Regions from separate parts of the Marinomonas gallaica genome, predicted to be linked through region 1. Evidence: predicted binding sites of a transcription regulator. Region 1 holds the regulator's gene; the other holds the start of a gene.

Evidence for each region. Region 1 encodes FliA, which starts transcription of late flagellar genes. Its sites were predicted from a motif close to CTAAAGTTNNNNNNNNNNCNGCCGATA; they were not measured.
Region 2: a site for FliA is predicted at 2,109-2,135, ahead of flgM (flagellar biosynthesis anti-sigma factor FlgM). Genes of this name have one in related genera too.

Annotation. Positions count from the first base shown of each region.
Region 1 covers NZ_CP187511.1:1,502,175-1,515,729, forward strand. The annotation lists gene fliR (flagellar biosynthetic protein FliR) at 1-578, shown strand, start outside; gene flhB (flagellar biosynthesis protein FlhB) at 571-1,710, shown strand; gene flhA (flagellar biosynthesis protein FlhA) at 1,764-3,857, shown strand; gene flhF (flagellar biosynthesis protein FlhF) at 3,986-5,332, shown strand; gene ACPUEK_RS07000 (RNA polymerase sigma factor FliA) at 5,450-6,169, shown strand; gene ACPUEK_RS07005 (chemotaxis response regulator CheY) at 6,227-6,607, shown strand; gene ACPUEK_RS07010 (protein phosphatase CheZ) at 6,617-7,423, shown strand; gene ACPUEK_RS07015 (chemotaxis protein CheA) at 7,439-9,778, shown strand; gene ACPUEK_RS07020 (protein-glutamate methylesterase/protein-glutamine glutaminase) at 9,800-10,870, shown strand; gene ACPUEK_RS07025 (motility protein A) at 10,870-11,607, shown strand; gene ACPUEK_RS07030 (flagellar motor protein MotB) at 11,600-12,406, shown strand; gene ACPUEK_RS07035 (ParA family protein) at 12,475-13,248, shown strand; gene ACPUEK_RS07040 (chemotaxis protein CheW) at 13,254-13,555, shown strand, end outside.
Region 2 covers NZ_CP187511.1:1,349,525-1,368,437, reverse strand. The annotation lists gene ACPUEK_RS06335 (CheR family methyltransferase) at 1-265, opposite strand, end outside; gene ACPUEK_RS06330 (chemotaxis protein CheV) at 312-1,244, opposite strand; gene flgA (flagellar basal body P-ring formation chaperone FlgA) at 1,371-2,060, shown strand; gene flgM (flagellar biosynthesis anti-sigma factor FlgM) at 2,171-2,485, shown strand; gene ACPUEK_RS06315 (flagella synthesis protein FlgN) at 2,503-2,979, shown strand; tRNA gene ACPUEK_RS06310 (tRNA-Arg) at 3,084-3,159, shown strand; gene ACPUEK_RS06305 (methyl-accepting chemotaxis protein) at 3,174-3,671, opposite strand; partial or broken gene ACPUEK_RS06300 (PAS domain-containing protein) at 3,705-4,439, opposite strand; gene ACPUEK_RS06295 (TIGR03862 family flavoprotein) at 4,753-5,970, shown strand; gene ACPUEK_RS06290 (LysR family transcriptional regulator) at 5,984-6,904, opposite strand; gene ACPUEK_RS06285 (ABC transporter ATP-binding protein) at 6,895-7,911, opposite strand; gene ACPUEK_RS06280 (ABC transporter ATP-binding protein) at 7,904-8,908, opposite strand; gene ACPUEK_RS06275 (ABC transporter permease) at 8,911-9,801, opposite strand; gene ACPUEK_RS06270 (ABC transporter permease) at 9,855-10,832, opposite strand; gene ACPUEK_RS06265 (ABC transporter substrate-binding protein) at 10,878-12,362, opposite strand; gene ACPUEK_RS06260 (peptide ABC transporter ATP-binding protein) at 12,584-13,585, opposite strand; gene dppD (dipeptide ABC transporter ATP-binding protein) at 13,582-14,550, opposite strand; gene dppC (dipeptide ABC transporter permease DppC) at 14,559-15,449, opposite strand; gene ACPUEK_RS06245 (ABC transporter permease subunit) at 15,463-16,473, opposite strand; gene ACPUEK_RS06240 (ABC transporter substrate-binding protein) at 16,605-18,203, opposite strand; gene ACPUEK_RS06235 (c-type cytochrome) at 18,807-18,913, shown strand, end outside.

The sequences.
Region 1 (13,555 bases):
CCTTTATCTTACTGATTGCTGAACAGCTTATTGTTGGTATTGTCTTGGGTTTCGTTGTAACGGTTTTATTTCAGATATTTTCTTTAGCAGGTCAATTAGCAGCAATGAAAGCGGGGCTTGGTTTTGCCATGTCGAATGATCCCGCAAACGGCATTACTGTTGCTACAGTAGGCCAATATTATATGACGATGGCGGGGCTGGCTTTTTTGGGAACAAACGGTCATCTTGTGATGATCGAGTATTTGGTGAGCAGCTTTGATTATTGGCCGATTGGTAGTGGCTTTGACAGCCAGCGTTATTGGGATGTGTTGCAGTTGGGTAGCTGGCTATTTGAGAAAGGGTTGTTGATGGTTCTTCCGCTTGCTGTGGCGACTCTTATTATGAACGTTTCATTTGGTGTTGTAGCAAAAGCATCGGCTCAATTGAATGTCTTCGCACTTGGCTTCCCAATTATTATGCTGTTCTCGCTTGTCTTTATTTGGATTATGCTGGAAGACTTTTTGGATATCTACCGGTTGTTTTTTCAGGAAATGACGACTTGGTTACAAGAGACGTGGGGGATCAGCAGTAATGGCTGAGAACGAAGACGGTACAGAAAAAACCGAAGACGCCAGTGCCAAAAAACTCGAACAGGCGAGAGAAAAGGGCAATGTCGCCCGCTCTAAAGACCTAAGTAGTGCTGTTTTATTGGTTGTGGCGGCATTTTCAATGTACATGATCGGAATGTTGATTGTGGATGATTTGACGCGACTTTATGCTTTTAATTTTTCTTTGGCGCGTGAAGATTTATTTGATAAGGCTATGATGATTCACCATTTGTATGTGTCGATCATGGCTGCAATGGACTCTATTACTGTTTTCATGGTGATTGTTGCGGTGGCAGGGGTCATTGGTAGCGTTGCTTTGGGTGGTTTTAACTTTTCGTTTGAGGCAATCACTCCAAAACTATCAAAAATGAACCCTATTACGGGTATCAAACGAATGTTCTCTGTCCAGTCGCTGGTAGAACTTGGTAAGTCTATTTTGAAAGTGGCACTGGTAGGGACCGCAGCCTATTTCGTGTTGCGTTACTATATTCCTACGTTAACCGGACTGACTTTTGAGACAACTGGAACGGCATTAAATCATGCGATTGAGGTATTGATTTGGGCGTTTATCTTGGTGTCCTCCTCTCTTATTATTATCGCCGCTGTTGATGTGCCTTTCCAAGCTTGGCAACACAAAGATAAACTGAAGATGACCAAGCAGGAAGTTAAAGACGAGTATAAAAATGCGGAGGGTGACCCTCAAGTAAAAGGCCGCATACGCCAGTTACAGCGACAGGCTGCGATGCGCCGTATGATGTCAGATGTACCCCAAGCCGATGTTATTATTACTAACCCGACACATTATTCTGTAGCGTTAAAATACGATCAAGCAAATGGTAAGGCGCCGGTCCTGCTGGCGAAGGGGAATGACTTCATTGCCTTGAAGATTCGAGAGATAGGCAATTACTACGATATCCCTGTGATACAATCGCCAGAATTAACCCGTGCGGTTTACAGGCATACTGAAATTGGGGATGAAATTCCAGAGGGGTTGTTTCAAGTGATTGCTCAGTTGCTGGCTTATGTCTATCAAATTAGAATGGCCCGAACGGGAGAGAAGCCTCCTGAGCGTATGCCGCAATTAGAAGTACCAGAAGAATTTCAATGGAACGGGGAGCGCTAATTTGATGAACCGAGGTATGAGTGGAATTTGATCGCCAGCGATTAGGTGGGCAAATGAAAGGCATTCTAAGTGGTAACTTAGGTGTTCCTTTTATTCTCTTGGCACTGCTTGCCATGATGATATTGCCACTGCCACCTTTTCTACTTGATGTTCTATTTACCTTTAATATTGCGTTAGCGATAGTGGTTCTATTGGTGGCTGTATATTCCATGCGACCATTAGATTTTGCTGTTTTTCCAACGATTTTGCTGATTTCAACCTTGATGCGACTGGCGTTGAATGTCGCATCGACCCGGGTTGTGCTGTTGAATGGCCATGAGGGTGGCGATGCCGCCGGAAAGGTTATTCAAGCCTTTGGCGAAGTGGTGATTGGTGGTGACTACGTTGTGGGTTTTGTGGTTTTTGCCATCTTGATGATCATTAACTTTGCCGTGGTGACGAAAGGTGCAGGGCGTATCTCGGAAGTAAGTGCCCGATTTACGCTGGACGCTATGCCTGGTAAGCAAATGGCGATTGATGCGGATTTGAATGCTGGCATGATTGACTCTGATCAAGCTAAGCAGCGCCGCGATGAAATAGCGGCTGAAGCGGAATTTTACGGTTCGATGGATGGTGCGTCGAAGTTTGTGAAAGGTGATGCCGTCGCCGGCCTGATGATTTTAGGTATTAATATTATTGGTGGTCTGGCCATTGGTATGGCGCAGCATGGCCTGTCATTTGTGGAAGCTGTTCAGGTCTACTCTCTTCTGACTATTGGTGATGGACTTGTTGCTCAGTTGCCTTCTTTAATGTTATCGACCGCGGCTGCGATCATGGTTACTCGTGTTAATGAAGCGGGTGATATGGGGCAGCAAATTTTTGGTCAGATGTTTGCCTCATCTAAAGCGCTTTATGTGGCAGCGGGCATTTTAACGATAATGGGCGTCGTACCTGGCATGCCTCATTTTTCGTTTCTATCATTGGCCGCGTGTGTTGCAGGTGGTGCTTACTATATTGAATACCGCAAGAAGATAAAAGCCCAAACAAAAACAGCCTCCAAAGGGGCTAGCAAAGGCGATTCTAGTGGGGCTCAGCCCCCCGCGGAAAGCAAAGACTTGAGCTGGGACGATGTTGCGCCAGTGGATATGCTTGGCTTAGAGGTCGGCTATCGTCTGATACCTCTTGTCGACAAAAGCCAAGGTGGGGAGCTGCTTTCGCGAATCAAAGGTGTTCGTCGAAAGTTGTCCCAAGAACTGGGTTTTTTAGTGCCTAGTGTGCACATACGAGACAATTTAGATTTGATGCCTAATGCATACCGAATTACCTTAATGGGCGTGAGTCTTGCGGAGGCAGAAGTGCACCCCGATAAAGAATTGGCGATCGATCCAGGTCAAGTGTTTGGTAAGGTAGATGGTATTCCTGGTAAAGACCCATCATTTGGTTTGGATGCTATCTGGATTGATACAAAGAAGCGCGACCAAGCGCAAACCTATGGTTATACCGTGGTGGATGTGAGTACGGTTGTGGCGACGCATATTAACCAAGTGATGCAGAAGCATGCATTTGAGTTGATCGGCCATGATGAAGTTCAGCAATTGCTTGGTTTGCTTAAACAACATAACCCTAAATTAGCAGAAGAGTTAGTGCCCAATGCTGTGCCTTTAAGTGTGTTGCTAAAAGTGCTGCAAAACCTGTTACAAGAAAATGTTCCGCTTAGAGATATGCGTACTATTGCCGAAGCAATTATGGGTGTACAGCCAAAATCACAAGATCCGATGATCTTAACGTCAGCCGTACGTACAGCGTTGTCACGCATGATTATGCAATCATTGGCTGAAGGTGTCGAAGAAGTGCCGGTTATGACACTGGATCCTCAGCTTGAAAAAATGCTTATGCAAACGGTTCAGCAAAGCCAGCAATCTGGAATTAAAAATGAAGAAGCGCTTATTCTTGAGCCTCAAATGGCAGAGCAGTTACAAAAGTCTTTCCGTGAACATGCAGAGCAACAAGAAGCAATGGGAAATGCGCCCATACTCATTGTATCGGCTCCCATAAGACCTATGTTAGCTCGTTTTATGCGTTATGGTGGCGTTGGAATGTCTGTGCTTTCCTATCAAGAGGTGCCTGATAACAAGCGAGTGACGGTGGTCGCTGTCATTGGCCAGTGAATTAAGGAAAAGCATTGATTTTCTAGCTATATTTATGAAAACCTTTCGGGTAAGCTATGGATTTGTATGCATAAATAGACTTAAAGGACTGGTATTAAATGCAGTATAGGCGGTTTAGAGCTCCCGATATGCAAAAGGCGATACGTAAGATACGTGAAGCCGTCGGGCCTGATGCTGTCATTATGTCCAATAAGCGTCTGCCAAGTGGTGAAGTTGAAATCGTCATTGCAATCGATTATGACGGTTCGATGACGCCTAGTACAAACCACAAACCAGACCCAGTACAGCGCAAAGCTCCCCAGCAGCCGACAACGCCAGAGCCTAGTGCGCATTACAAAGAGCGTCTAGAGCAGGCACGTGGTATGGCTCCGCAATCTTCAAAGCCTAAGGGGGACGTGTATGAAGTCTTTGATGATGTCGCTCCGCCTAAACAAAAACCTGCGAAAAATCATTACGTTGATGATTACGCCCCCACATCAAACAACTATGAATCTGATCCTGAGCCTTCTATTCAAGAAGATCTATCTTTAAGGAGTCATGTTCGGGAGCGCCCGTCACCTGACGAAGAGAAGCTTCGAGCTATGGAAAAAGAGCTCGAGCAAGTTCGTCGGCTATTAGAGCAGACTCAACAAGATAATCAGCAAGTTGTGGCTCAAGCTTCTGCAGCCAAAAGACAAACCTACGATCAGCGGCTTCAAGAACAATTAACAACGTTAGGATTATCAGAGAAAGTCATTGATAAAATCATGTCGGATTTGTCTTTGACCGGAAGAGAGGAAGACTGGAAAAAAGCGCTTTCTCATTTGGCCGACAGTATTCCTATACGTTCTACAGCAGAGGCCTTCAGTGGTTGCATTGCATTTATGGGGCCGACAGGGGTGGGGAAAACCACGACAATAGGCAAAATTGCTGCTCAGTATGTTTTAAAATACGGCTCTAATAATGTGGTATTAATTACTACGGACACCTATCGTATAGCCGCCCATGAACAGCTTCGTACGTTCGGACGGATTTTAAATGTCCCTGTTGAGGTCGTGAATGAGTACACTGATTTGAATGAAGTGTTAGATAAGTATTCAGATTACTCGCTAGTGCTTGTTGATACAGCGGGTATGAATCCAAGGGATCAAAACCTTGAGCGACAGCTTGCTATGATGAAAAGAGCGCGTGGGTATTTAAAGAAATTGTTGGTTTTACCCTGTACAAGTCAGCGTCAGGTGTTAAAGACTGTTGTAGATGTCTATTCTCAGATACAGTTAGACGGTTGTGTTTTAAGTAAAATTGACGAATCAGCTTCCCTAGGTGAAGCGATTAGTGTTGTTATTGAAGAAGGCTTGCCGGTTATGTATGTTGCATATGGTCAGCGAATTCCCGACGATATAGAACCTGCACGAGCGCACAACTTAGTCAGTCGTGCGGTGTATACTGCTGAGCAGTTTGGACAGCTCTATGGGTCACTGAAGTATGGGAGTTAGTAAAAATATGTTATTTGGCAGAGCACTACAGCGAACTATATAGTACATTTAAGTTTGTACGCTCTCGGATAATAAATTTAGAGTTGTAGCATATCAAGACGCGAAGATGGATGTAGCATGTACACAAAGAAGGCGACGTTATCGATTGATGCGATTGTGCTGAAATATGATTCTCTAGTGAAAAAAATCGCTTATCATCTGTTGGCTAGATTACCAAGCAGTGTTGATATCGATGATTTGATTCAAGCTGGGATGATGGGACTTATTGAAGCCTACAAGCGATTTGAATCGACTAAAGGTGCTTCATTTGAAACCTACGCAGGCATTCGTATTCGTGGCTCCATGATGGATGAAGTGCGTAAAAGTGATTGGGCACCGCGTTCGGTAAGACGAAACAGTAGAGCCGTGGCGAGTGCCATTCGCGAAGTAGAGTCGTTCAGTGGTCGTGAAGCAACAGACCTTGAAGTTGCATCTCACATGGACATTAGTATTGACGAATATCATGATATTTTGCATTCGTCTATGTCGACCCAGTTGTTTAGTTATGAAGAAATGTTGGATAGTGAAACAGGTAGCCATGAGCTTGATATTAAAGTAGATGGTCATACCAGCCAGCCTGATCACTTAGTAGAAGAAGCTGGCTTCCAAATACATCTTGCTCAAGAGATAGAGCGATTACCAGAGCGTGAAAAATTGGTTCTTTCGCTCTACTATAATGATGAATTGAATTTAAAAGAAATTGGTGCCGTATTGGGCGTTAGTGAATCGCGTGTCAGTCAAATACACAGTCAAGCGGCGATGCGTTTACGCTCTCGACTCACGGATTGGCAGGATTAATTACTATGATAGAAATGACTTTACCTAAGGGTTGTGGAGGTTGCATTGGATAAAAATATGAAAATCCTGATTGTTGATGATTTCTCAACGATGAGACGAATCATCAAAAATCTACTGAGGGATTTAGGATTTACCAATACAGTCGAAGCGGATGATGGAACGACTGCACTGCCTATTCTCCAAACAGGCACAATTGATTTTCTTGTGACTGACTGGAATATGCCTGGAATGACAGGTATTGAGTTGCTTCGCGCTGTTCGTGCTGACGAAAAACTAAAAACTACTCCTGTCTTAATGGTAACTGCGGAAGCGAAACGCGATCAGATTATCGCAGCTGCTCAGGCTGGGGTGAATGGCTATGTTGTTAAGCCTTTTACCGCAGTGGCCTTAAAGGAAAAGATTGAAAAGATTTTCGAACGTATTGATTCCGCAAAATAGGGGCTGTAAATGTCTAGTGAAAACGAGTCAAAACTTGGAGAGTTCGAAACTGTTGTAAAAGATGGTGCCGTAGACTTGCTCAACAAAATTGAAGTCGGTGACTTTAGTGGTGCGATCAAGATTATCCAAGAGTTAAGCGAGGCTCGGCATAATAGCTTTTACAATGAGGTTGGTTATCTGACACGCAGCTTGCACGATGCGATTCGTGATTTCCAGCTCGATTCAGTGGAAATGATGGTGCAAAGCGGTGCGGCCCCAGCGGGTGCTGATAAGGATTCTCCGACGCGTATAACGGATGCGTCAGATCGCTTGAATTACGTGATCGAAATGACCAGTTCTGCTGCGAATAAAACCATGGATATGGTCGACAGTAGTGTACCTGTTGCAAGTGAACTGCAAACCCAAGCTAAAGCGTTACATAAAGATTGGAGCCGATTGATACAGCGAGATCTTACGCCACAAGAGTTTCGCGATTTGTATAAGCGAATTGATGCATTCTTGAAGCTTACCGATGAAAGTGCCACAACCTTGCATGACAACCTTAATACCATACTGTTAGAACAAGGTTACCAAGACTTAACAGGACAAGTAATTACACGAGTTAACGAACTGATACGTGACGTAGAGGAACGTTTAGTCCATCTTGTATCTGTTGCGGGTAGAGTTGACAGTATCTCTGGTATGGAGCATGAGGCAGAGAACAAGGAACGTGACGACGATCGAGGCCACGGGCCAGCGATTAATAAGAATGATAACCCTGAAGTACTGAATAACCAAGACGAAGTCGACGATTTGCTTTCGAGTCTTGGTTTTTAATAGGAGCTGCTGCGGATGAGTTTCGAGGTTGATGAAGAAATTCTACAGGATTTTTTAGTAGAAGCTGGAGAAATCCTGGAACAGCTCTCAGAGCAATTAGTGGATTTGGAACAAAATCCGGAAGATACTGGATTGTTGAATGCAATCTTCCGTGGTTTCCATACAGTTAAAGGCGGCGCTGGTTTTTTACAGCTGACTGCGCTGGTTAACTGTTGTCACTATGCGGAAAACGTCTTTGACATATTACGTAACCACCAACGTAAAGTCGATTCAGAGTTAATGGACGTGGTACTGCAAGCTCTAGATGCTGTGAATGAAATGTTTGAAACTGTTCGTGCAGGTGGTGAGCCTGAACCAGCAGACCCTCATATCATTGAGTCTTTAAGTTTCTATGCTAAGCCACCTTCTGAAGATGAATTGAATAGTGATTCAGATGAAGACGATGTTGAAGAAGACGTTGTTGAAGAAGAGGTTGAGCCTGAAGCAAGCGACGAGCCCGAAGCAAACGACGAGCCAGCAGCAGATTCTGTTCATGAAGATATTTCAGATGATGAATTTGAGTCTTTGCTAAGTGCATTAGGTTCATCAGACAAGCCTTCTGAATCACCGAAGGCTAATAATACTGAACCGGATTCAGATGAAATTACGGAAGACGAATTTGACGCGTTATTAGATCAGTTACATGGTGGCAGTGCCCCTGGCATTGATTCGACTGAATCTGATGCAGCGCCAGCCGCTGCGACGGCAGCCAGCTCTGATGCCGATGAAATTACGGAAGATGAGTTTGAGGCGCTGTTAGATCAACTGCATGGTGGAAGTGCTCCTGGTATAGCGGAAGAAGGGGAAGCCAAAGCAGCTGAAGAAGCGGTCTCAGATGCACCAAAAGGTGATGCTGGGGCGAGTTCTTCTGAATCGGACCTCATCACAGAAGACGAATTTGAGCAACTTCTTGATAGCTTACATGGTAAGGGGCAAAGCCCTAAAGAAGATGTAGCTGCAGCGTCAAAAGCAGAGGACAAAAGTGCTCCTAAGCCTAAAACGGAAGAGAAACCGAAAGCTACTAAGCCAGAGCCTGAGAAGAAAGCTGCGAAACCTAAAGCTGCTCCTAAAAAGCCAGCTGCGCCTGCAGCAAAACCCGAAACAGCTGATGTAGAAGCCAAAGAAAAATCTCAGCATGCGCCAGTTGTTCAAGAGACAACGGTACGAGTTGATACTAAACGTCTCGATGACATTATGAACATGGTAGGTGAGCTTGTATTGGTTCGTAACCGCCTAGTTCGCTTAGGTCTTCAGAGTGACGACGAGTCTATGAGTAAAGCCGTTGCTAACTTAGATGTAGTGACGGGCGATTTACAAAATGCTGTCATGAAAACACGGATGCAGCCAATCAAGAAAGTGTTTGGCCGCTTCCCTCGAGTTGTTCGTGATTTGGCGCGTAATCTGAAAAAAGAAGTGAATTTAGAGCTTCGGGGTGAAGATACCGATTTAGATAAAAACTTAGTTGAGGCCCTAGCTGATCCTTTGGTCCACTTAGTGCGAAACTCTGTAGACCATGGTGTAGAAGCGCCAGACGTGCGGGAAGCCAAGGGTAAACCGCGTGTAGGTCACGTTATTCTATCTGCTGAGCAAGAAGGCGATCATATCTTACTGTCTATTGATGATGATGGTGCAGGTATGGATGCGGATGTATTGCGTCGTAAAGCGGTAGAAAAAGGCTTGATGGACACAGATGCCGCAGAACGACTTTCTGACGATGAAGCGTTTAACTTGATATTTGCGCCAGGTTTCTCAACCAAGGTTGAGATCACCGATGTATCGGGTCGTGGTGTTGGTATGGACGTTGTGAAAACGAAGATCTCACAGTTGAACGGTACGTTAGAGATTAAATCCGTTTTAGGTCAGGGTTCTCGTTTCAGCATCAAAGTTCCATTGACTCTAGCCATCATGCCAACCTTGATGGTTATGCTGAATGATCAGGCATTTGCCTTCCCTCTTGTCAGCGTTAATGAGATTTTCCATTTAAATCTTAACAAAACAAATATTGTAGATGGTCAGCAGGTTGTGGTTATTCGCGGTAAAACCTTGCCAATCTTCCATCTGAAAAACTGGCTGATTAAAGGCGCTGCATTCGACGAGAAACCGGCGGAAGCACATGTTGTCGTGGTTCAAGTTGGCATGAACGAAGTCGGTTTTGTGGTTGACCAATTAGTGGGGCAAGAAGAGGTGGTTATCAAACCACTAGGCAGAATGCTGCAGGGTACGCCTGGTATGGCGGGTGCCACTATCACTGGTGATGGTCGTATTGCAATCATTCTTGATGTGCCAAGTATGCTGAAGAGCTATGCTTCACGCTAGACAAGTTACAGGAGCTGTATTATGCCAGTGAAGGTGCTGGTCGTTGATGACTCGGGATTCTTCCGACGTCGTCTAGTAGAAATCTTTAGTGCTGATCCTCGCTTGCAAGTGGTCGGGACAGCCAATAATGGCAAGGAAGCTGTTGATAAGGTCAAAGCACTGTCTCCTGATGTTGTGACGATGGATTATGAAATGCCTGTTTTGGATGGCATTTCGGCTGTTACAGAAATTATGAAGAGTAAGCCAACGCCTGTGCTTATGTTTTCTTCGCTGACCCATGAAGGTGCTCGAGTTACACTTGATGCACTCGAGGCGGGGGCTGTCGACTTTATGCCGAAAAACTTCGAGGATATTTCTCGAGACTCGGCTGTCGTTAAGCATACCTTAGTGGAGCGAGTTCTAACGGTTGCTAGAACTAGGACCGGTGGTATTTCTAAGCCGATTGCAAGAGCTGCAACCAAAGTTGCACCGCGACCGATTGTTGTGAGCGGTGATCGAGGCGTCATTATTCCACGCGCCCGCAAGAAAGTAAGTTTGGTTGCTATTGGTACATCTACTGGTGGCCCTATGGCACTGCAAGCTGTCCTGTCAAAGTTGCCTAAGGACTTTCCTGCGCCTTTAGTATTGGTCCAGCATATGCCTGCAGCCTTTACTCATGCGTTTGCTGAGCGGTTAAATAATATTTGTCAGATTACCGTTAAAGAAGCCGAAGATGGCGATAAGCTTAAACCTGGTGTGGCTCTGCTTGCTCCTGGTGGAAAACAAATGATGGTGGATCCTCGTAACGGTGGGTGCGTTCGTATTCTTGAAGGTGATGAGCGGTTGAACTATAAACCTTCTGTTGATGTCACTTTTGGATCGGCATCTAAGTGTTATCCAGGAAAAGTATTGTCAGTTGTTATGACAGGGATGGGGGCAGATGGTCGTGAAGGTGCTCGTATGTTGAAGAATTCTGGTTCTCGAGTTTGGATTCAGAGTGAAGACTCTTGCGTTATTTACGGTATGCCTCAAGCCGTCGAGAAAGCCGATTTGGCAGACGATGTGATTCATTTAGATCATATTGGCGAGCGAATTGTTAAAGAGGTTGGCTAGTGGATTTTCTAACGCTAGGTGGGTTGATTGTTGCCTTTGCGTCGGTATTTCTAGCGAATTGGCTAGGAGGAGGGGAAGTTGTTTTACTGCTGAACCTTCCTTCGGCCATTATCGTTGTTGTCGGAAGTCTAGGCGCCGCGTTAGCGCAGAGTAGTCTGCATGAAGCTATTGCCGCGTTACGTATGCTTTCTTGGTCGTTATTCCCTCCTGTTTTTGATCTCAGTGGTAATCGTCGTACGCTGAATCAATTGGCTCACAAAGCCAGACGTTTTTCTATTATCGCTTTGGAAGACGATGTTCAATCGCTAAATAATGAATTTGCAATTCGAGCGATGCAAATGGCTGTTGATGGGGCAGATCCAGAGCTTCTTTCTGATCGATTACATGACGAAGCTGAGCGTATTCGAGACCGCCGCGGTAGCTATATCAGCTTTCTCGAGTCAATTGGTGGTTATGCACCAACGCTTGGTATTATGGGGTCTGTATTAGGCTTGATACAAGCCATGGCAAATCTAGACAGTCCCGAGGCCTTAGGGCATGGTATCGCGGTGGCTTTTGTTTCAACATTGTATGGTCAGGGGTTTGCGAATCTAGTGATTTTTCCTATTTGTCGTAAACTTTATCGCTATGCTGATCTTGAACTACTAAACAACCAAATGTTTATTGATGGTATCCATGGAATAGCAATTGGTAAGCATCCACAACGGCTTGATTTGGAATTAAGCGGTTATGAGTGATGGTCGCCGCCGAAAGTCTCGTAACCGTGGACAAGATGCTCCTCACCAAGACCGCTGGATCCTTTCCTATGCAGACTTTATAACACTTCTTTTTGCCTTCTTTGTTGCTCTTTATTCGATTTCCTTAAAAGAGGCAGGCAATGAAAAGGTATTAAGTGAAACATTGAACGGTGTGTTTGATGCAGTTCAAAAGTCGATAAAGCCAATTAATATTGGTCAACCAGTGGCTACTCAGCCAGAGAGTGAGCGATTATTAGAGGTTGCTCCTGCCGAGCAATCTGAAGCTGAAAATCCTCCTGGTGAAGTTGAGGGCAAGAGTCCGCTATACGACGCACTCAATAAGTCGATTAATTCTCAATTTCCGGTTCTACAATCATCTGGCCAAGTATCTATCACGGAAGATGCTAATTGGATTACCTTAGATATGAAGTCATCACTTGTATTTGACCAAGGGGACTTTGAGTTAACCAATGAAGCCGTTGCTTTGATGATCGTAGTTTCCAGTATATTACGATCTTATCCAGCGCCAATCTTGGTGCTTGGCAATACGGATGACTTACCTACAAATTCGACTAGAATTCCTTCTAACTGGCACCTTTCAAGTTTACGTGCAGCTTCTGTTGTTGATGAGTTGACGTATCGCGGTATGGACCCTAAGTTGTTAGCACCTATAGGCTTTTCGAGTGAAAACCCGCAGGTTCGTAATAGCAATGACTTTGCTAGAGCACAAAATCGCCGGGTAACGTTAAAAATCAGTAAGCGTCAGGCGGATAACTTGTATGATTACTTGTTTAACTAGCGAGTTAATGTATATGATTGTGTTGCAATAATTACGTAAATTTCTTGCATAACATCTAAGGGGTCGGTGTGCACATTTGGGCGGTGGCAAATCAAAAGGGTGGCGTGGGGAAAACCACAACAGTTGTTAGTTTATCCGGCTTACTAGCGGATGCTGGCCATCGAGTATTAATGATCGATCTTGATCCCCATGGTTCATTGACTAGTTATTTTCGCTTTGATCCTGATTCCATTGAGCACAGTGGTTATGATTTATTTCAAGTAAGTGGCAAGATCCCAGAAGAGTTACCGCGTTCTGTTATTCTAGAAACAGGGCATCCTAATTTATCTTTAATTCCGGCATCAACCGCGCTTGCGACTTTAGAGAGACATGCCCAAGCACAAGGTGGCATGGGGTTAGTTATTTCAAAAACGCTTGCCATACTATGGGACGATTACGATTATGTTTTAATCGATAGTCCTCCAGTGTTGGGGGTGTTGATGATCAATGCGTTAGCGGCTTGTCAGCAGCTGGTGATTCCTGTGCAAACGGAGTTTCTAGCAATTAAAGGCTTAGAGCGAATGATACGCACCTTGACCATGATCAATAGAGCTAGAAAAAGACCTGTTCCTTATACGATTGTGCCAACACTATTTGATCGTAGGACTCAAGCATCTAATAAAAGCTTACGTAGTTTGAAAGATTTATATGAAGACGCCGTATGGCATTCTGTCATTCCAGTAGATACCAAACTACGAGATGCGAGTACAGCAGGGGTAGCTCCCTCTGCATTGGATGCTAATGCTCGAGGTGTGAAAGCTTACGCCAGTTTGATGGATACTTTACTAAATCCATCTGGTTAAAAAGAATGAAAGATACTAAAACGAAAGACTATACATTAAATGGCCCACAACAAGCGCTGCAGAGCTATTTAAACGACTTATTACAGGAATCGACGTTCTCGGAGCCTGAGCTTCTTGCTGAGCAGACTGAACCAGCTGAACAAGAAGCAATGTTAGAAAATACCGAAAGCACTATTGAAGATATTAGCTCTGTTGAAGAAATTTCTGAGAAAAGCTTTGATAAGCCTGAAAGCGATGGGGTTGAAGTCGAGTCACACGATTCAGCGGGATTAGATTACCAAGCGTTGGATGCATCATTTGCTGACTT
Region 2 (18,913 bases), 150 kb from region 1:
GATGCGCATCTCGAAACCATAACGTCTCGTTAGTGGTCATCGCATTGATCACTTCTTCCCGAAGTTTAGACGTACGACCACCTCGCGATAACGCATCGACCAACTCTTCAATTTTAGAGAATTTTTCGCGCTCCAATAGCTTACCCAAGCGACTGGCAACTAAATATTGCTTGTTATCGCTTAACGATATGCCACTCTCTTTCTCTAGGTATGTACGAAAGCGATCGTACCCTTGAGGCGAGATAGTATTCGAACTACTCAGCATTCATGCTCCTTAACAGCAAGTCACCAAATTTTACCGCTGCTTTTGTTTAAGCTTCTTCTTTTGCTGCAACGGTTTCAATGGCGATACGCGCAAGTTCATCAGGTTGGAATTTAGCCAAGAAGCCATCTGCTCCTACCTTTTTAACCATTGCTTCGTTAAACACACCACTTAATGAGGTATGCAATAGAATAAACAAGTCCTGTAGACGACTATCATTTCGAATCGCAGTCGTCAGCGTGTAACCGTCCATTTCTGGCATTTCGATATCCGAAATAACCATTGAGAAGTGATCTGTTACATCAACACCATCGCCCACTAAGTTTTTCAGGTAATCCAACGCTTCTTTACCATCACAAAGAACCGTCGTTGCAAAACCGACTTGCTCCATACAGCGCTTAATTTGCTTACGCGCTACAGAAGAGTCATCAACGATTAAGATATGATGTTCTTTGGCATTCAGTTGAACATCGTCGGTGACGATGCCGGTTGAAATATCTTGGCGCGTTGGCGCGACCTCAGAAAGGATCTGTTCGACATCAATGATCTCAACCATCTCTTTATCGACTTGACAAACAGCCGTCAGATAGTTGTCGTTAGACAGCCCTTTCGGCGGCGGCTGAATATCACTCCAATTCATGTTCACAATACGCTCAACACCACGCACCAAGAAACCTTGAATTCGACGATTGTACTCAGTAATGATCACAAAACAGTTTTCGATATTCTCAATTGGGCTGGCACCTGTTGCTAAACCTAAATCAAGGATCGGAATGGTGCCGCCACGAATATGCGCAACGCCTCTAACAACAGGACTGCTGTGCGGCATCGTTGTTAGCTTTGGACACTGTAGCACTTCCTTCACTTTAAAAACGTTAATACCGTAAATCTGCTTACCGTTCAGTCGGAAAAGCAAAAGTTCTAGACGGTTTTCTCCGACGAGTTGGGTACGCTGATTTACGCTCTCGAGAACTCCGGCCATAAAGCCTCCTAAAATATACGCTCAAATATGAAGGGAGAAACCCTATTGTTATGAAAACCCTTCATCAAATGATAGAGTGATTTTGTAATTTTTACTAACCCTTGTCGACATCCTTGGAGATTAACGATGGGTCGCGTCAAGCTTTTGACCATATTACTCTTTTTTCTATCTACTGGGAGTAGTGCGTCACAAATAGAAACTCAAATAGAACAATTCATCGCACAGGTTGAACACAAAAGGTTACAAAACACCTATCCCGATGCTCGAATTCATATTCAGGTTCAGAATAAAGTCGCATTAAATTACCTACCTGAGTGCAGTCACGATATACATATAGAGAACCAACGACCTGATGCAGTAAACCGTACGACCTATTCCATCAGTTGTGACGCTCCAACGTGGAAGTCCTATGTGCCTGTCGAGCAAAATATTCTTATAGAAGGCATCAAAGCCACGTCTCCTATTGGCCGCGGGGACCGCATTAATGAACAAAACACAGGCATCGGTGAAGTTGACTTATCATCACTTCGGGGCCACTTATATACCAGCTCTAATCCACCTTACGGATTGATTGCCTCGCGTAACATCCGTATTAATAGCTTCATAACAGATCATGTGACAGAGCGCCCAAATTTGGTAAAAAAAGGCAGTAACGTGTTAATAACGGCACAAAGCAACAGTATTGTTGTAAAAATGAATGGCGTGGCGTTAGAAGATGGCGTAAAAGGTCAGCAAATACGTGTAAAAAACACCAGTTCTGGTCGAATTATATACGGAAAAGTTGTCAGTGATGCTGAGGTTTTAGTAAACTACTGAGTAATAGCGACTTGCTATCTTCGGTTGGAAAATAGTTCAAACAAATATCTAAAGTTTGAACGCGCATGACCGATAACTGAGTTAGCGGACTAAATCTGGAGGCAAGCAACATGGCAATTAATATTTCTGGCGTAGGTACACAACCTGCCCTATCGACCAACAAAAATGAGCGTCTTCAAAAAGAAGAAGCAACCAACTCATCTCAGACTTCTAACGTAAACAGTAAAGAAGGTTTATCTGATGATACGGTTCAGCTAAGTAATGTAGCGCAATCTCTACAAGTCAAAGGCTCTGATTCAGAGGCAAATGTAGACATGGATAAGGTTGAGCAAATCAAGCAAGCCATTGCGGCCGGCGAATACAAGATCGATACAGAAAAACTAGCCAGCAACATGCTGTCTATGGATGCATTATTTAGCTCATAACGCGCTAAATTTTTATTATGATCCCGCTTGCCCCACTGCTTACCCAGATCAAAGAGAACCTCGAACAATTGTCCGAGGTTTTGTTGCGTGAACGTTCCGCGCTAGCGACCGCTACGCCAGATGATATTCTTCAACTTGCTTCCGAAAAGAAAACTTTGCTCGACAACATCGATACTGCGAATGCAAAACGTCACAGCATGTTAATCAAGTTTGGCATTCTTGATCACAAAAACCCTTCCGATGCACAGTTCCTAGTATGGCTAGATGAACAACCTAACATGAGCGATATAAAAGCCTTGGTAGAACAATGTAATACGCTACTCGACCAATGCAAACGCGAAAATAATACCAATGCTCGGATCTTAGCGACATTACAGAAACGCAATAAAACCTTGTTTGAGATGCTGCAAGGCCATAACCGCAAAAACAAAGTCTATACCTCAAACGGCAACACGCGCCCTATCAGCAGCAAGCATACAATTGGCCGAGCTTAGTAAGCGCCCGTTCCTCCTATTATTAAAATCTATATAAAACAATAAGCTAGATAGCAATATTCAGTATTGGTATATTCACATCAAATTGATATACTGCGCAGCATGTCCTCATAGGTAAACGGGATATACCTGCCGCCTCCTAAGCGGCTATTCCAGGTTCGAGTCCTGGTGAGGACACCATTCTCAGTTTTTCGTTAAGGACGCATTGCTTCGACCATCTGTACAAATTGCTCTACACCATCTTTGACTTCTTCAAGCCCTTTTGAGACATGAGCGATGCTTTCTTCACCATGCATAGCGATCCCTGATACAGAGGTTAATGCGCTATCAATACGTTGAATCAATTGATGATTGAGCTCAACAACTTTAGAAATCTCAGAAGTGGCATCAGAAGTATTACTGGCAAGCTGGCGCACTTCATCTGCTACCACGGAAAACCCTCGACCAGCCTCCCCCGCTCGAGCAGCTTCAATCGCAGCATTTAATGCTAATAAGTTAGTCTGATCTGCAATAGATCGAATCGTCACAACAATATCAGCGATGTTTTTAAACTGAGTCATTAACTGGTTGCCTACATTAGTCGCATCAGTCACTTGTGCAGCAATGTTTTGAGAGGTTTGCACAGCCTCACTTAATACTTGAACCGCATTGGTTGTAATTTGACTGGTTTGCTCTGAGGTCGCAGCAGCCATATCTACCGCGTTTAATGCAATGGACACCCGCTGAGTGATGTCTGAAGCAAATTTAATGACTTGGACAACGTTACCGTCTTCATCAAGAATCGGGTTATACGTAGCTTCCACCCATACTACGTCACCATTTTTATTAAATCTTTTAAAGCGGCCAATTTTGGACTCACCGCTCGACAGTGACTTCCAAAAGTTTGGATTATGTCGATAAAACTCATCATCGCAGAATATACGATGATGCTGCCCCTGAATCTCAAACATTGAATAGCCCATTACTTCTAAAAAGTTTTGATTCGCTTCAATAATGGTGCCATCCGGTTCAAATTTTATGACCGCTTGAGAACGATCTAACGCTTCAAGAATAGCTTCCTTGTCATCTAATTCATTTTGAGTTTCGGTCACATTATTACAGATTTTAATAACTTCTATGACCTGACCAGTTTCATTTTTAACAGGGAAATAGTTTGCTTCAAGGTATAAGGTTTTACCGTTTTTATGAAGGCGAGGGAACTTACCTGAAATGGTTTTACCTGATGCTAAATCGGACCAGAAATGTCGATACTCCTCAGAATTCACATACTTAGATGAACAAAATATTTTATGATGCTTTCCGACAATTTCCTCTAGAGAATAACCCACAGTCTCAAGAAAAATGTCATTCGCGTTGATTATATTGCCAGCTGAGTCAAAATTTATAAAAGCAGTATTCTCTCGAATCGCTTTCAACTCATTACGACAACGCTCTAGTTCCGTGCGTTGCTCTATGGCCATTTTCTCCACTGTCTTTTTTCGCTCTTTAGTAAAGAACATATTCCCCCCTTGTTTAACGCTGTTATCCCTGTTTCAGTCTGCTGATTTCCATAGAGCGAATGTCACCTATAGCTCAGTCTTTTTCATAAAAATATGCAAACTATCTGCACATTACAATGTATTTAAAAGCACTATTTGGATAAATTGCTGAAGCCGTTACCCAAAACACCAATCTATAGCCGTCACTTAACTTATCTTAAGCGACCCAGAGGGTGGCAGTTTCGGCGAAATTCGCTATTATGCCGCCTTTGATTTTTAAGATAGAGATCACTCAGTGAAGCAAGTCATCATCATTGGCGCAGGCCCAGCAGGTTTAATGGCAGCGGAAGTTATCCAAGCCGCAGGCCACCAAGTACATATTTACGATGCCATGCCCAGTGCCTGCCGTAAGTTTTTACTTGCTGGCATTGGTGGCATGAACATTACCCATTCTGAGCCTTTTGAAGATTTTATTACGCGCTACTATGAGAAATCACAGTGGCTAGAACCCTCTATCAAAGCCTTTAATGCCGACACACTACGACAATGGATTCATGACCTTGGTATTGAGACATTTGTCGGTACATCTGGGCGCGTCTTTCCTGAAAAAATGAAAGCGGCTCCACTCCTTCGCAATTGGCTAAAACGCCTAAAAGATGCAGGAGTAGAATTTCATATGCGCCATAAATTGATCGAATTAGATGGTCTCAATGCTACGTTCAATTATGAAGGCCTTGATAAGACCAAAAGTGCAGATGCGATACTATTGGCCATGGGGGGCGCCAGCTGGCCAAAGTTAGGATCTGACGGCAAATGGGCGAGCGTTTTGTCTCGTCAAGGTGTAGATATTACGCCATTAGAAAGTACTAATTGTGGTTTCTATAGCCGCTGGAGTGAGCACTTACAAACAAACTTAGCAGGCGCTCCGCTCAAAGGTGTTAGTTTTACGATGGCATTGCCAAACGGCCAAACTATGACTCAAAAGGGTGAGTGCATCGTCACACGCGATGGTATGGAAGGCAGCTTAATCTATGCGTTTTCAAAGTATCTACGTGACGCCATCAATCTACGCGGCGAAGGTCATCTGAGTATCAACTTATTGCCAGATTTGACCCATGAACAACTTGAACAAAAACTCAGCAATACCAAGCCCAAAGAGTCGCTAGCAAAATATTTGAAGCGGACGATTAAGCTCGACAGCATTAAATCGGCTCTGCTTTATGAAACCTACAAAAAAGAAGACTTCGATACCCCAGTAAAATTAGCACGTTGCTTACAAGCTATTCCGGTCTCATTTTATAAAACCAAACCCATCGATGAAGTCATTTCGACTGCCGGTGGCGTCAGCCAAACTAGCGTCAATCAATATTTCATGATCAAACGCTTACCCGGCGTATTTTGCGCCGGAGAAATGCTCGATTGGGAAGCGCCAACAGGCGGCTATCTACTGACAGCGTGCTTTGCAACAGGACGCCGTGCCGGCGAAGGGGTTTGTCGATTATTCGCTGAGTAAGCTCTAGCTTGTACTACAGCGATTGGTTGATTAACGATTGCCAAAATTGCGTCAAATTAGGGTTGTGGTTTGCACGCGCGCGATACAACCGAATCTCTAATGGCACATTCCAATTCACCGTCCCTGCCAACGCCAACGAACCGTAGTTAAGAGAGTCCGCTACCAAACGTTTTGGTAGCCAACCAATGCCAAAGCCCTCTTTCACCATCGCCTTAATACTGGCAGCATGAATGTTACTCGCCAATATCTGCAACTGCGGCACGTCATGCTGTCGCTGAAGATGATGCTGAACGGCGGGCGCTAAAAACGTCATATCATCATAAGCAATGTAAGGAATTGGCTGTTTTCGCGCTCCTGGCAATTCAAAAATAGGTCGCTTTTGCTTATCTGTCGCCACACATGGGACTAAAATCTCTCGGTCAATGGTGATGTATTCAAAGCGTTCTTCGTCCAATTCCTTTAAAAAACCAATCGCGGGATGCCAAAAGCACAGCATCACATCGCTCTCATTCGCCGTCATCGAGTTAATAAAGTCAGCACCAGCCCATGCACTCGACTTCATATTCACATCAATACTGATCCCTAAGGATTCACCTAACGGCTCTACAAATTCTCGGTAATAACCCAGAAATAACGACTGTGTAGTAACAAACCGTATTTGTGATTTTTCTTGCTCTTTGATTTCAAGACAGCGAGTTTTCGTATCCCTAAGCTGTCGAGTAATCAGTTCAGCACTTTGTAAGAATATTTCGCCTGCTGGCGTTAACGATAAAGGTAAGGTGTTACGATCCACCAATGTGACCTTCATTTCCTCTTCAAGCAACTTAATGCGACGGCTAAAGGTAGGCTGGGTAACATTCTGTTCATCTGCGGCACGGGAAAAGTGGCGCGTTCTTGCCAAGGCGATAAAGTCTTCAAGCCATCTTATTTCCATGCACGCCCCTCCTCTACCGCATGACACGCCACTTGGCTGCCATCCGTTTGTACTTGCATTAGAGGAATTTGTTCATAGCAGCGTTGGTTTACCAAAGGGCAGCGGCCACAGAAACTACAACCAGTCGGCTTTTCCAACGGTGTCGGCACTTCACCAGAAAGATGAATCGGCTCTAAGGCTAAATTATCTAAGCGCGGAATCGAAGACAACAGCGCTTGAGTGTAAGGATGCTTGGGAGAATTAAACAGCTGTTGGCGCGAGGCAACTTCACACACACGCCCTAAATACATGACCGCGACACGCGTCGCGAAATGCTCGACTACGGCTAAATCATGAGTAATAAACACATACGTCAAGCCCAGCGCTTGCTGTTTATCCATCATAAGGTTTAACACTTGCGCTTGAACGGACACATCCAACGCAGCTAAAGGCTCATCTGCAACGATCAGATCCGGCTCCACAGACAATGCACGTGCGATCGAAATACGCTGCCGCTGTCCTCCAGAAAATTCATGAGGATAGCGATCTTCTGCGTCACTGCTTAGCCCTACCGATATCAAAAGCTCTTCAATGAAAGCATCCACTTGCTGGCGATTCCAACCTGTGTGGTGCAACACAATCGCTTCGCGAAGAATTTGATACACCGTCATCCTAGGATTTAGCGAGGCATACGGGTTTTGAAACACCATTTGAATTTTTTGCCGATACGGCATGCGCTGCCGATCACTGAGATCATCAATACGTTCGCCTAAATACGCAATCTGTCCATGATCAGGACGCTCTAAGCCCATTAGCAAACGCGCTAAGGTCGACTTTCCGCAACCTGTTTCACCGACAACACACAAGGTTTCTCCCCGTTCAATGGTCAAATCAACCCCATTGATGGCAAAAACTTGATCCGATTTAACCGTTTGCGTTCGACCACTTAACCAACTCGCCCAGCGCCACCCATTGCGACTCCGAAACGCCTTTTCTACGCCTTGTATCGACATCAAAGGCTTAGTCATCAGCGTCCTCCTCACTGAGGGGTTCAAACGCTTGCAGCATGTCTTCAATCGCATAGCATGCAACCGTCGACACACCGCTAAAAATAAAGTTAGGCGGCTGTTGTCGACATTTATCCTCAGCGTACGGGCAGCGAGGATGAAAAGCACAGCCACTAGGCTGATCATTCAGCGGCGGCATATTGCCTTGTATCTGGTTTAAACGCTGACCAGGCAAAGCCATTTGCGGTAAGGCATTGAGCAACCCCTGCGTATAAGGATGCTGCGGATCATTAATAATTTCCAACGTAGGCCCTTGCTCCACAATACGGCCTGCATACATCACTAACGTGCGCTCAGCAATGCGTGACACCACACCAAAATCATGGGTAATTAAGATCAACGCAACACCATTGTCGGCACAAATCTGTTTTAACAACTGCAGGATTTCCGCTTGAATGGTCACGTCTAAAGCCGTAGTCGGTTCGTCCGCAATAATGATTTCAGGGGCAAGTAACAACGCAATCGCAATGATCACACGTTGCCGCATTCCTCCTGATAATTCATGGGGATACTGATCAAAACGCTGCGCAGGAGCCGCTATACGAACATGAGCGAGTTTTTCAATGGCCAGTTTTTTCGCATCGCTGTAGTTTATCCGCGTGTGGCTACGAATCGCTTCCACCATTTGATCACCCACGCTTAACACAGGGTTCAGGGTCACCATAGGGTCCTGAAAAATCATCGCAATTCTCTTGCCACGAATCTCTTGCCATTGCTTAGAGCTCAGTCTTGTCAGTTCTCGATCATCTAACTTAATACTGCCCTCAGCAATGAAACCAGGCTTCATAAGTAAGTTGACGATAGCGTAGCCTAAAAGGGATTTTCCCGCCCCTGACTCTCCGACAATGGCCAATCGTTCACCGCGCTCTAAACTCAAGCTGACATCATGCAACGCAACTAAGTCTTCACGACGCTGTTTGAATTTCACAGACAATCCATTGACCGATAACAAGCTCATCTCTAGCCCCTCGTGACTTGTGGGTTAAGATGATCTCGCAACCAGTCGCCTAATAAATTCATCACAAAAATCATTAGGATAAGCGTCACACTCGGAAACACTGAAATCCACCAAGCGCCCGAGAATAAGTAATTGAAACCAGATGAAATCAGCGCGCCCAAAGACGGCTGGTTAGGTGGCATCCCCAAACCAAGAAAAGACAACGCGGCTTCTGCCACAATCGCATTGGCAATCTGAATGGTTAAAATAACTAAAATCGGAGACACGGTATTCGGTAGAAGATGACGCAGCATAATGCGTGCTTTGCTTACGCCTAAAATACGCGCAGCATCGATGTACTCTTTTTCTTTTTCCGCAAACACACAGGCACGCACAGTCCGAGCAAAGATCGGCCATTCCGCCACCCCTAACACGATAATTAGCATTAGCATCGCCAATTGCTGGTACGCGGCATGACCAAACAACGTTTGAAAAACGGCCAATACAACAATCGCCACCATCATAGTAGAGAAGGACAACTGAATATCCGCTACACGCATTAGAAAAGCGTCTAAGCGCCCGCCTATATAGCCTGATAACAAACCTATTCCAACACCCAGGAAGACTTGAATCAACACCGCACATACACCAATGGTGAGCGATAAACGCGTGCCATGTAAAATGACCGACAACAAGTCTCTACCTTGCGTGTCAGTCCCCAATAAAAAGCGTGTATCCCCCGTTTGCCAAGCAGGTGCTAACTCCGCATTCTCCAAATTCATAAACTCAGTGCTGTTCACATCATAGGGGGCAAGCAACGGTGCCAATAACGCCACTAAGCAATAGAATGCAAAAATCAGTAAGGCAAACAGAGCCAACTTGTCTCCACGCATGGCAACTAAGACGTGACGCATCCGAGTAACTCGTTCACTGTTGCCTTGAACAGGAGGCCGATGTAAGACATTCATTAGCTGTACCCCGGAATACGAACACGAGGATTCACAAGACTGTATACAACATCAACCAAGGTATTGGTTACCACAAAGATTACACCTACAAAAATCAGGTACGTTGAAATAAGCGGCACATCGACTCGTGTTACTGCATCCATAAACAAAAGTCCCATCCCCGGCCATTGAAAAATACTTTCTGTCAAAATGGTGTACGCCACTAAGGTACCTAATTGAATGCCACCGACTGTGATCACGGGCAACATGGTATTTTTCAGCGCATGAATAAAATAGATCCGCGGCGCGGAAATGCCCTTAGCCCACGCATAGCGGATGTAATCACTTTGCAGAACATCCATCATTTCAGCGCGAATCAAACGAATAAAAATAGGCGTCAGTACAAACGCTAAAGACAAACTGGGTAATAGCAGATGCCGCAAACCATCACGATTGAACAGACCTGATTGCCACAGACCAAACACCGACGTGGTTTCACCACGTCCAAAACTTGGCAGTATCCCCCACTCTATGGCAAAAAAGTACATCAAAAAAACCGCAACGATGAAAATCGGCACAGAAAGACCTAACGTGCTAAACAGTAAAACCGCTCGCGATAAGAGGTTTTTGGGATGAATGGCAGCAAATACGCCTAAAGGAATCGCTAACAAAATGACCAGCACCAAGGCAGCAAAAGACAGTTCTAATGTCGCGGGTAAGCGGCTAGCAATAACATCAATGGTGGGTTCTTTATAATAATAGGAAGTCCCCAAATCCCCTTGAATCGCCCGCCCTAGAAAACGCCCATACTGGATCAACATCGGATCGTTCAGTCCCAGCTCTTGTTGCAAGGCTTCGCGCTGCTCCAATGTGACGGACTGACCAACCATCTGACGCACAGGGTCGCCCATTTTGTCTTGGATCATAAAGCTAACAAAACTAATGATCAGCAAGACAAACATGGCCTGCAATAGTCGCCGCCCGATAAAACTCAACATTCCGTAATTGCTCTCTTTTTATAACCCGCTGTCACACTACCGCCCCTAGGGCACGCTCACATGCAAATCGCCCCAATAAGGGAAGTTTAAAAAGTTTACCACGCTATCAAGATCTACATGCTGTTTTGACGCCCAAATAATCGGCTGCCAATACAGTGGAATCACCCAAGCCTGATCAACAGCTCGCATTTCAATACCACGAAGTAATGCAACGCGCTGTGCGACATCCATTTCTTGATTTGCCAACACAATGGCGTCATCAAGCTTACGATCACACACTCTTCCCGCGTTATAAGCCCCCATACCGGTGTCTGTATCACGACAGGCGAGAACGAATTCATAAATATTGTTGGAATCAAAGGTATCCGACTGCCAGCCCAGCATCATGATGTCAGCGGCTTGTTGATCAAAAAACTGAAAATATTGCGCTTTAGGGAAGGTTTTCAAATCCACTTGAATGTTGATCTTGGCTAACATTGCTGAGGCCGCCAATGCCACTCGTTCATCGCTCATATAACGATTGTTAGGCGCCATCATGGTGACACGAAAGCCGTCTTGATAGCCGGCTTCTTTCATTAATTCACGTGCCCGCTCTAAATCACTTTGAGGCACTAAATCACTGACATGCCCCAAGAATGCAGCCGAACTCAACTGACCTGCTGGCTCGCCATAGCCTCGAAGGATTTTCTCCACGATCAACGCTTGATTAACCGCCAGATTCATCGCTCGACGCACGCGAATATCTTGAAATTCTACTCGTCTCGCTTGATTCATCTGCAGCATCACAATACGTGTACCAGTGAGTGCCAGTAACTTAACGTTTGGTGTACGCTGAACACGTACGATATCAATCGGTGCCACCGGCGAAATAACATCGACGCCACCCGTCAATAACGCAGCCAGCCTAGTCGAGTCCGAACGAATCGGTAGCAGCTCAAGCTGTTCAACATTTCCCACTGACTGTGTGTCCCAATAATCAGGGTTTCGAACCAATGTTAACCGTTGCCCCACAACACGATCGCGGACAGTAAAGGGACCACTGCCAGACACATTGGTTGAAGCAAATGTTTGCCCAAACTTCACGATCTCCGAGCGCCCTTCGTAAAACGTTTTATCGACGACAAACACGTAGGCCAAAATATTCAATAACAGGGGATAAGCATGGTTTGTGTGAATATCAACGGTATAATCGTCGATTTTGTCCACATCTTGCACAACATTAAATAAAGCTTTGAAGTCTATCGAACTTTTTAAGCGCTCAATTGTGAATAAAACATCCTCTGCTGTAAGGGGATTACCGGAATGGAAACGCACGTCTTGACGTAAATGAAGACGTAACGTCCGCTCATCTTGTACTTCCCAAGACGTAGCCAGTCTAGGTTCAAAGGTACCATCTTGACGCCATCTGACAAGTGGATCAAATACCGCATGGGAGTATTGAATCCCCCCTTCTGAGAGCTGTTCATGAGGGTCTAAAGAGATGGGGTCAGCATCCAATGCAACACGTAGATCCACGGCCAAGCACATCATTGAGCTTAGCCCCAGACATAATATTATGAGTAGGCGTCGTAACATTCGTGTTCCTATCGTATGGGCGGCTTGCTAATCGTGCGTATCAGAATAGCGCTCACCTCTTATTAATCGTAAAACCTTGACCACTTGGTCATTGAAACAGTATAGGTAAGAGACCGCTCTGCGCCTAGTAAGGAATCAAGCGAAGACTTGATCAATATCGCTTGATTCCTACCGCTTTACGCTGCACCGGAGAAACTTTCTAGGCGCTCTTCCTCTACCGCATGACAGGCAATCAAATGCGCGTCGGCATGACTGCGGAGCACAGGAGTTTCTTTACGACAACGCTCATTTGCGTATTGGCAACGACCATGAAAGGCACAACCACTCGGTGGGTTCAAGGGTGAGGGTAACTCTCCTTGCAGCTTGATACGTTGACGGCGTTTATCACTAGAAAGCTGTGGCGTACTGGACAACAGCGCTTGAGTATAAGGGTGTTTAGGCTGCGTAAAGACGTCTTCACTTTTACCGTGTTCGACGACTTTACCAAGATACATCACCATCACTTCATCGGCGATGTGCTCGACGACTGACAGATCATGGGAAATAAACACATAACTCAAACCAAACTCTTGCTGTAGATCCATCATCAAATTCAGCACCTGCGCTTGCACCGACACATCCAAAGCCGAAACCGGTTCGTCTGCAACAATGATTTCTGGATCCAGCATTAAACCACGGGCAATCGCAATACGCTGACGCTGCCCGCCGGAAAACATATGAGGGTAGCGATCATAATGCTCGGTTTTCAAGCCCACTTTTGCCATCATGGCCAAGGCTTTGGCTTTGCGCTCGGCTTTATTTAATTGGGTGTTGATCACCAATGGCTCTTCTAAGATCGCCCCAATTTTCTTGCGTGGATTCAACGAGCCATACGGGTTTTGAAAGATGATTTGAATTTTCTGACGCAGCTCTTTTTGCTGTTCTTTGGAGAGTGACAGAAGATCTTCCCCAAGAAAATTCAACTGACCTTCAGTCGGTGTTTCAATCATGGTCAACATTCGTCCTAGAGTAGACTTCCCGCAGCCTGACTCCCCCACAACAGCTAGGGTTTTACCTCTGTCCAAGGTAAAGCTTACGCCATCTACTGCTTTGACCGTCGCCTCGGGCTTAAATAAGCCTTGTTTGACGTGATAATGCTGCTTCAGATTATGGGCATTCAACACTAATTCTTGGCTCATGCGGCAGGTCTCCCCAGTGTGTCTAACGGTGTATGGCATTTCACTTGACGCTCCAGCGGGCCTTGGTTGTCCGGCACCACATTTCGACAATGGTCTGTCGCGTAAGGACAACGAGGACTCAACAAACAGCCTTTTGGTCGGTCATATTGCCCAGGCACTACACCTGGTAGTGCTTCCAGACGCGCTTTGCCAGCGGCCGACTCAGGTAAAGACGCCAGCAAGGCCTGCGTATAAGGGTGCTTAGGTGTCGAAAACACCTCATTGGCGGGACCACTTTCTACAATCTGACCGGCATACATCACAATGACCCGATGAGCCACCTCAGCGACCAGTGCTAAGTCATGTGTAATCAGCACTAATCCCATCTGTTTTTGCTTTTGTAAATCAATCAACAAATCAATAATTTGCGCTTGAATGGTCACGTCTAATGCTGTGGTTGGCTCGTCGGCAATCAATAATTTAGGGTTACAACCAATGGCGATGGCAATCATTACGCGCTGACTCATACCGCCCGACAGCTGATGCGGATACGCACTGAGTCGGGACTCAGGCGCAGGAATCCCCACCAAATTGAGCAGCTCAATAGCACGCGTTTTAAGCTCTTTTTTAGTACCGCCTTGATGAGTTTTTAACGCTTCAATAATCTGGTAACCCACGGTGTAGCAAGGATTTAAACTGGTCATTGGGTCTTGGAAAATCATCGCGATATCCGAGCCGGTAATCTTACGGCGCTGGGCTTCTGGCATAGACAGTAAATCTTGGTCCATAAAGCTCAGCTCATCGGCCGACACTTTACCGGGATAATCAATCAACCCCATCAAAGACAATGAACTGACACTTTTACCAGAGCCGGATTCACCAACAATGCCCAGAACCTCACCTTCGTTCACGGTATAACTGATCTGATCCACTGCACGAAACTGACCAAACGTGACTGATAAATTTTCTAACTTAAGTAATGACATTTGAGCTCCTACTGCTTCAATTTCGGATCAAGGGCATCACGCAGGCCGTCGCCCATGAGATTAAACGCCAGCACCGTCAACAAGATCATCAGACCAGGAAAGGTCACGACCCACCAAGCACGCTGTACGAATTGCAAAGCATCCGCCAGCATACTGCCCCACTCAGGCGTCGGGGGTTGTGCACCTAAACCAAGGAAGCCTAAAGCAGCCATATCCAAAATAGCCGTCGAGAAGCCCAGTGTCGCTTGCACGATCAACGGCGCAACACAGTTAGGTAAAATACAAACAAACATTAGACGCAATGGGCTCGCGCCAATGACTCTTGATGAGGTCACATAATCGCGCGACATTTCTGCCATGGTTGCCGCACGTGTGAGGCGGACATAATGCGGTAGTGAGACAATTGAAATGGCTAACGCCGCATTGACGATACTGGGACCTAAAATCGCCACAATCGCAATCGCCAATAACAGGCTCGGCATCGCCAGCATGATGTCTACGATGCGCATGATGATGGTATCGACTACGCCCTTACAGTAGCCCGCAACCAATCCCATCAAAATCCCCATCATCAAAGACGCGGTCACGGCGACTAAACCAACCGACAGCGACAAGCGTGCGCCATGAATAATCCGAGACAGAATATCGCGCCCAACATCGTCCGTACCGAGGAAGTACGCCCAATTGCCACCGTCCATCCAAGCCGGTGGTAACAACAATGCATCACGGGCTTGGTCTGACGGAGAATGCGGCGCCACAATGTCCGCAAACAGCGCCATAAAACATACGATTAGAATAAATACGAGGCCTGTAACAGCGCCTTTATTGCCTTTAAAATAATGCCAAAACTCTTGCAGTGGTGTTCTTGGCGCAGGCGCCTGTAACGTTTCAGTCGTCATAATTGCACCCTCCTTATCGGCTGTGTCGTATACGTGGATTAACGATACCGTAGGCAACATCGACCAAGAGGTTGACCACGATAATGATGCTCGCGACGATCAAAATACCGCCTTGTACCACTGGGTAATCACGGCGTCCAATCGACTCGATTAGCCACTTACCAATGCCCGGCCAAGCAAACACGGTTTCCGTTAAGATCGCGCCTGATAACAAAATACCGACCTGTAAACCGATTACGGTAATCACTGGGATGAGCGCATTACGTAACGCATGAATGATGATCACTCGCCAAGGTGCAATGCCTTTGGCGCGCGCGGTGCGGATATAGTCCTCACTCAATACTTCCAGCATTGAAGAGCGTGTCATTCGAGCAATCACCGCCATGGGAATGGTACCCAATACAATACTTGGCAAAATCAGATGTGAAATAGCGGAAGACAAGGCTCCTTCTTCGCCCGATAAAATAGAATCGATTAACATAAAGCCAGTCACATCATCGATCCAATACACCACATCAATGCGTCCAGATACTGGCGTCCACCCTAAGTTCACCGAGAAAATCAGCATCAATAACAACGCCCACCAAAAAATGGGCATCGAATAACCGGTTAGGGAAAACGTCATGACCGAGTGATCAAACAAGGTGCCGCGTTTTACGGCGGCGATGATGCCTGCCGGTAGGCCGATAAAAATGGCAAACATAGCGGCACAAAACGCCAACTCAATGGTGGCTGGGAAGAGCGTCAAAAACTCACTAAGAACGGGCTCTTTCGTGACGAGTGAACGACCGAGGTCACCCTGTAAGACGCCGCTTACATAATTAAAATACTGCACGTAAAGTGGCTGATCAAAGCCAAGTTGTGCGCTGAGTTCAGCATGACGCTCGGCACTGACACCGCGCTCACCAGCCATGACCTCAATTGGGTCACCGGGAATCAAACGGATCAGTGTAAACGTCAGCAAGGTAATCCCGATAAACGTCGGGATGACTAAACTTAATCGTCGAAAAATAAACTGGAACATAATGACTGGCTCTTGTTAGGTCATTGAGCGATTCACACTCAGGCTGAGCCGTTTAAAGCACAGCATGCTTCCACGCATACTGTGCTTTGTGAGCCGTGCAGCTCGGTGCTCAAACGGTGTGTTGGGGCAAATTACTTCTCAAGACTCACGTTGTAGAAGTAGTGACCGCCAAGTGGGTCGATTTTGTAGCCTTTGACTTCTTCACGAATCGGTTCGTAGACCACCGAGTGGGCCACCGTCATCCATGGCGCTTCGCGTTTAAAGACCAGCTGCGCTTCTTCATAAAGCTTGGTACGCTTGCTTTTATCAGAGGTTTGCTTCGCTGCTTTCAGCAGTCCATCAAACTCTTCATTACACCATTGGGCACGGTTTGAGCCACCGACACCATCACAGCCAAGCAATACATACATGAAGTTATCTGGGTCACCGTTATCACCTGTCCAGCCGAGTAACACAGAGTCATGCTCCCCTTTGGTCGAGCGTTTTAGGTACTCACCCCATTCATACGACACAATCTCTGCATCGACACCGACCTGCTTCCAGTCTTCTTGGATAATTTCGGCCATGCGGCGGGCATTCGGGTTGTAAGGACGCTGTACTGGCATGGCCCAAATATTGGTTTTAAAGCCGTCTTCATAGCCCGCTTCTTTTAAAAGCGCTTTGGCTTTTACTGGATCATATGAGTAGTCTTTGACGTTGTCGTTGTAAGACCACATCGTCGGTGGAATCGGGTTTTTAGCTACTTTGCCTGCGCCTTGGAACACCGCATCAATGATGGCGTTTTTATTGGTGGCGTAGTTCAAGGCTTGGCGTACCTTGGTGTCATTAAACGGTGCTTTTTGCGTGTTAAACGCTAGGTAACCTACGTTTAGACCTTCTTGATGCATCAGGTTGATGTCACTGTCTGCTTCCATTTGCTCAAGGTCGGCAGGATTCGGGTACGGCATCACATGACATTCACCGGCTTTCAGTTTGGCATAACGCACCGAGGCATCTGGGGTAATCGAGAACACAAGACGATCAATCTCGGCACGGCCTTTCCAGTAATCATCAAACGCGGTGTAACGAATCAAAGAGTCTTTTTGGTATTGAACCTTCTGGAACGGCCCGGTTCCCACAGGGTTGATGTCCAATTGCTCAGGTGTCCCTTTGTCCATCAAGTAATCGGCCTGCTCTGCCGAGAAGATGGAAGCAAAGTCCATGGCTAGGTTGGCCACAAACGGCGCTTCCGGTTTGTTGAGCACAAACTTCACCGTGTAATCGTCCACTTTTACAATGTCTTTGATTAAGTCCGGCATCCCCATACCGTTGAAGTATTCGTAAGAACCACCGGAAACATTATGATAAGGGTGGCTGTCATCCCACTGACGAGCGAACGTAAAAATCACATCGTCGGCATTGAAATCACGCGTCGGTTTAAAGTCTTTAGCGCTATGGAATTTCACGCCTTTACGCAAATGGAAAGTGTATTCAAGCCCATCCTCAGATACTTCGTAGCTCTCCGCTAAGCCTGGTTCGGTTTCCGTTGTCCCCAATTTGAACTCGACCAGACGGTTGAACATATTCTTAGAGCTGGCATCAAATGTGGTCCCAGTGGTGTAAAAAGCCGGGTTAAAACCTTCTGGACTGCCTTCGGAGCAGTACACTAACGTTGAAGCGGCGTTTGCAGACGTGGCGATCGCACTGGCTGCCATGATGGCAAGAGGTAAAGCGGCTAACCGTAATTTCATTTTAACTCTCCATTTTGCGTAATTATTGTTTGCTCTGAATGAGCCACACAGCAACTGTTTCTGGCCATCTGCTGTGCCGTTCTTTTGTGATGCAAGACTGTGCGCAACGACGCGTCAAAGCCCTAAGTGTTACCCCGCTCAGACAGGGTCAAGCTGGCTCAACACTTGCTACGCGTTTCGCACACTCTGTAAGAAGTGCGTAAAAACAGCGTACTTGAAGAGTACTCAACGGTGTTTAATTGACCAATCGAAATAACGACATGCTCTATACGTATGCTGTATAGAGAAATTAAAAGAAATATAAAAACCATAATTATCAATATCTTATAATTTCAAAACTGCCTAAAAAGTGTTTTTTATTTTTTTAAAGAACGAAATTTTCAATCAGCGCCCTGACCATTAGCGCGCCAAATAGCCCGTCTATGTTCTTCTTATTAAAAAAATCAACAGGATGGATAAGCAATGAAATTAAAGCTGTTTTTTTGACCTAGAGCGGTGTTTGTCCAACTTTCGTGCTAATTTGGTTTCGACAAAAAACAGGGCTGGTTATACTGCGCCACTGAAACATCTCAACTGGCCTATTTTGGATCGAGGAAAATCATAGTGAGTTCGCTGATCAAAACTTTTAGTCGCAAACTGTTCACTCTAATGAGTATCGCTGGTGTTGCCGCGTTGATGAGTTCAACAGTGAGCGCGATCGGACAAAGCCC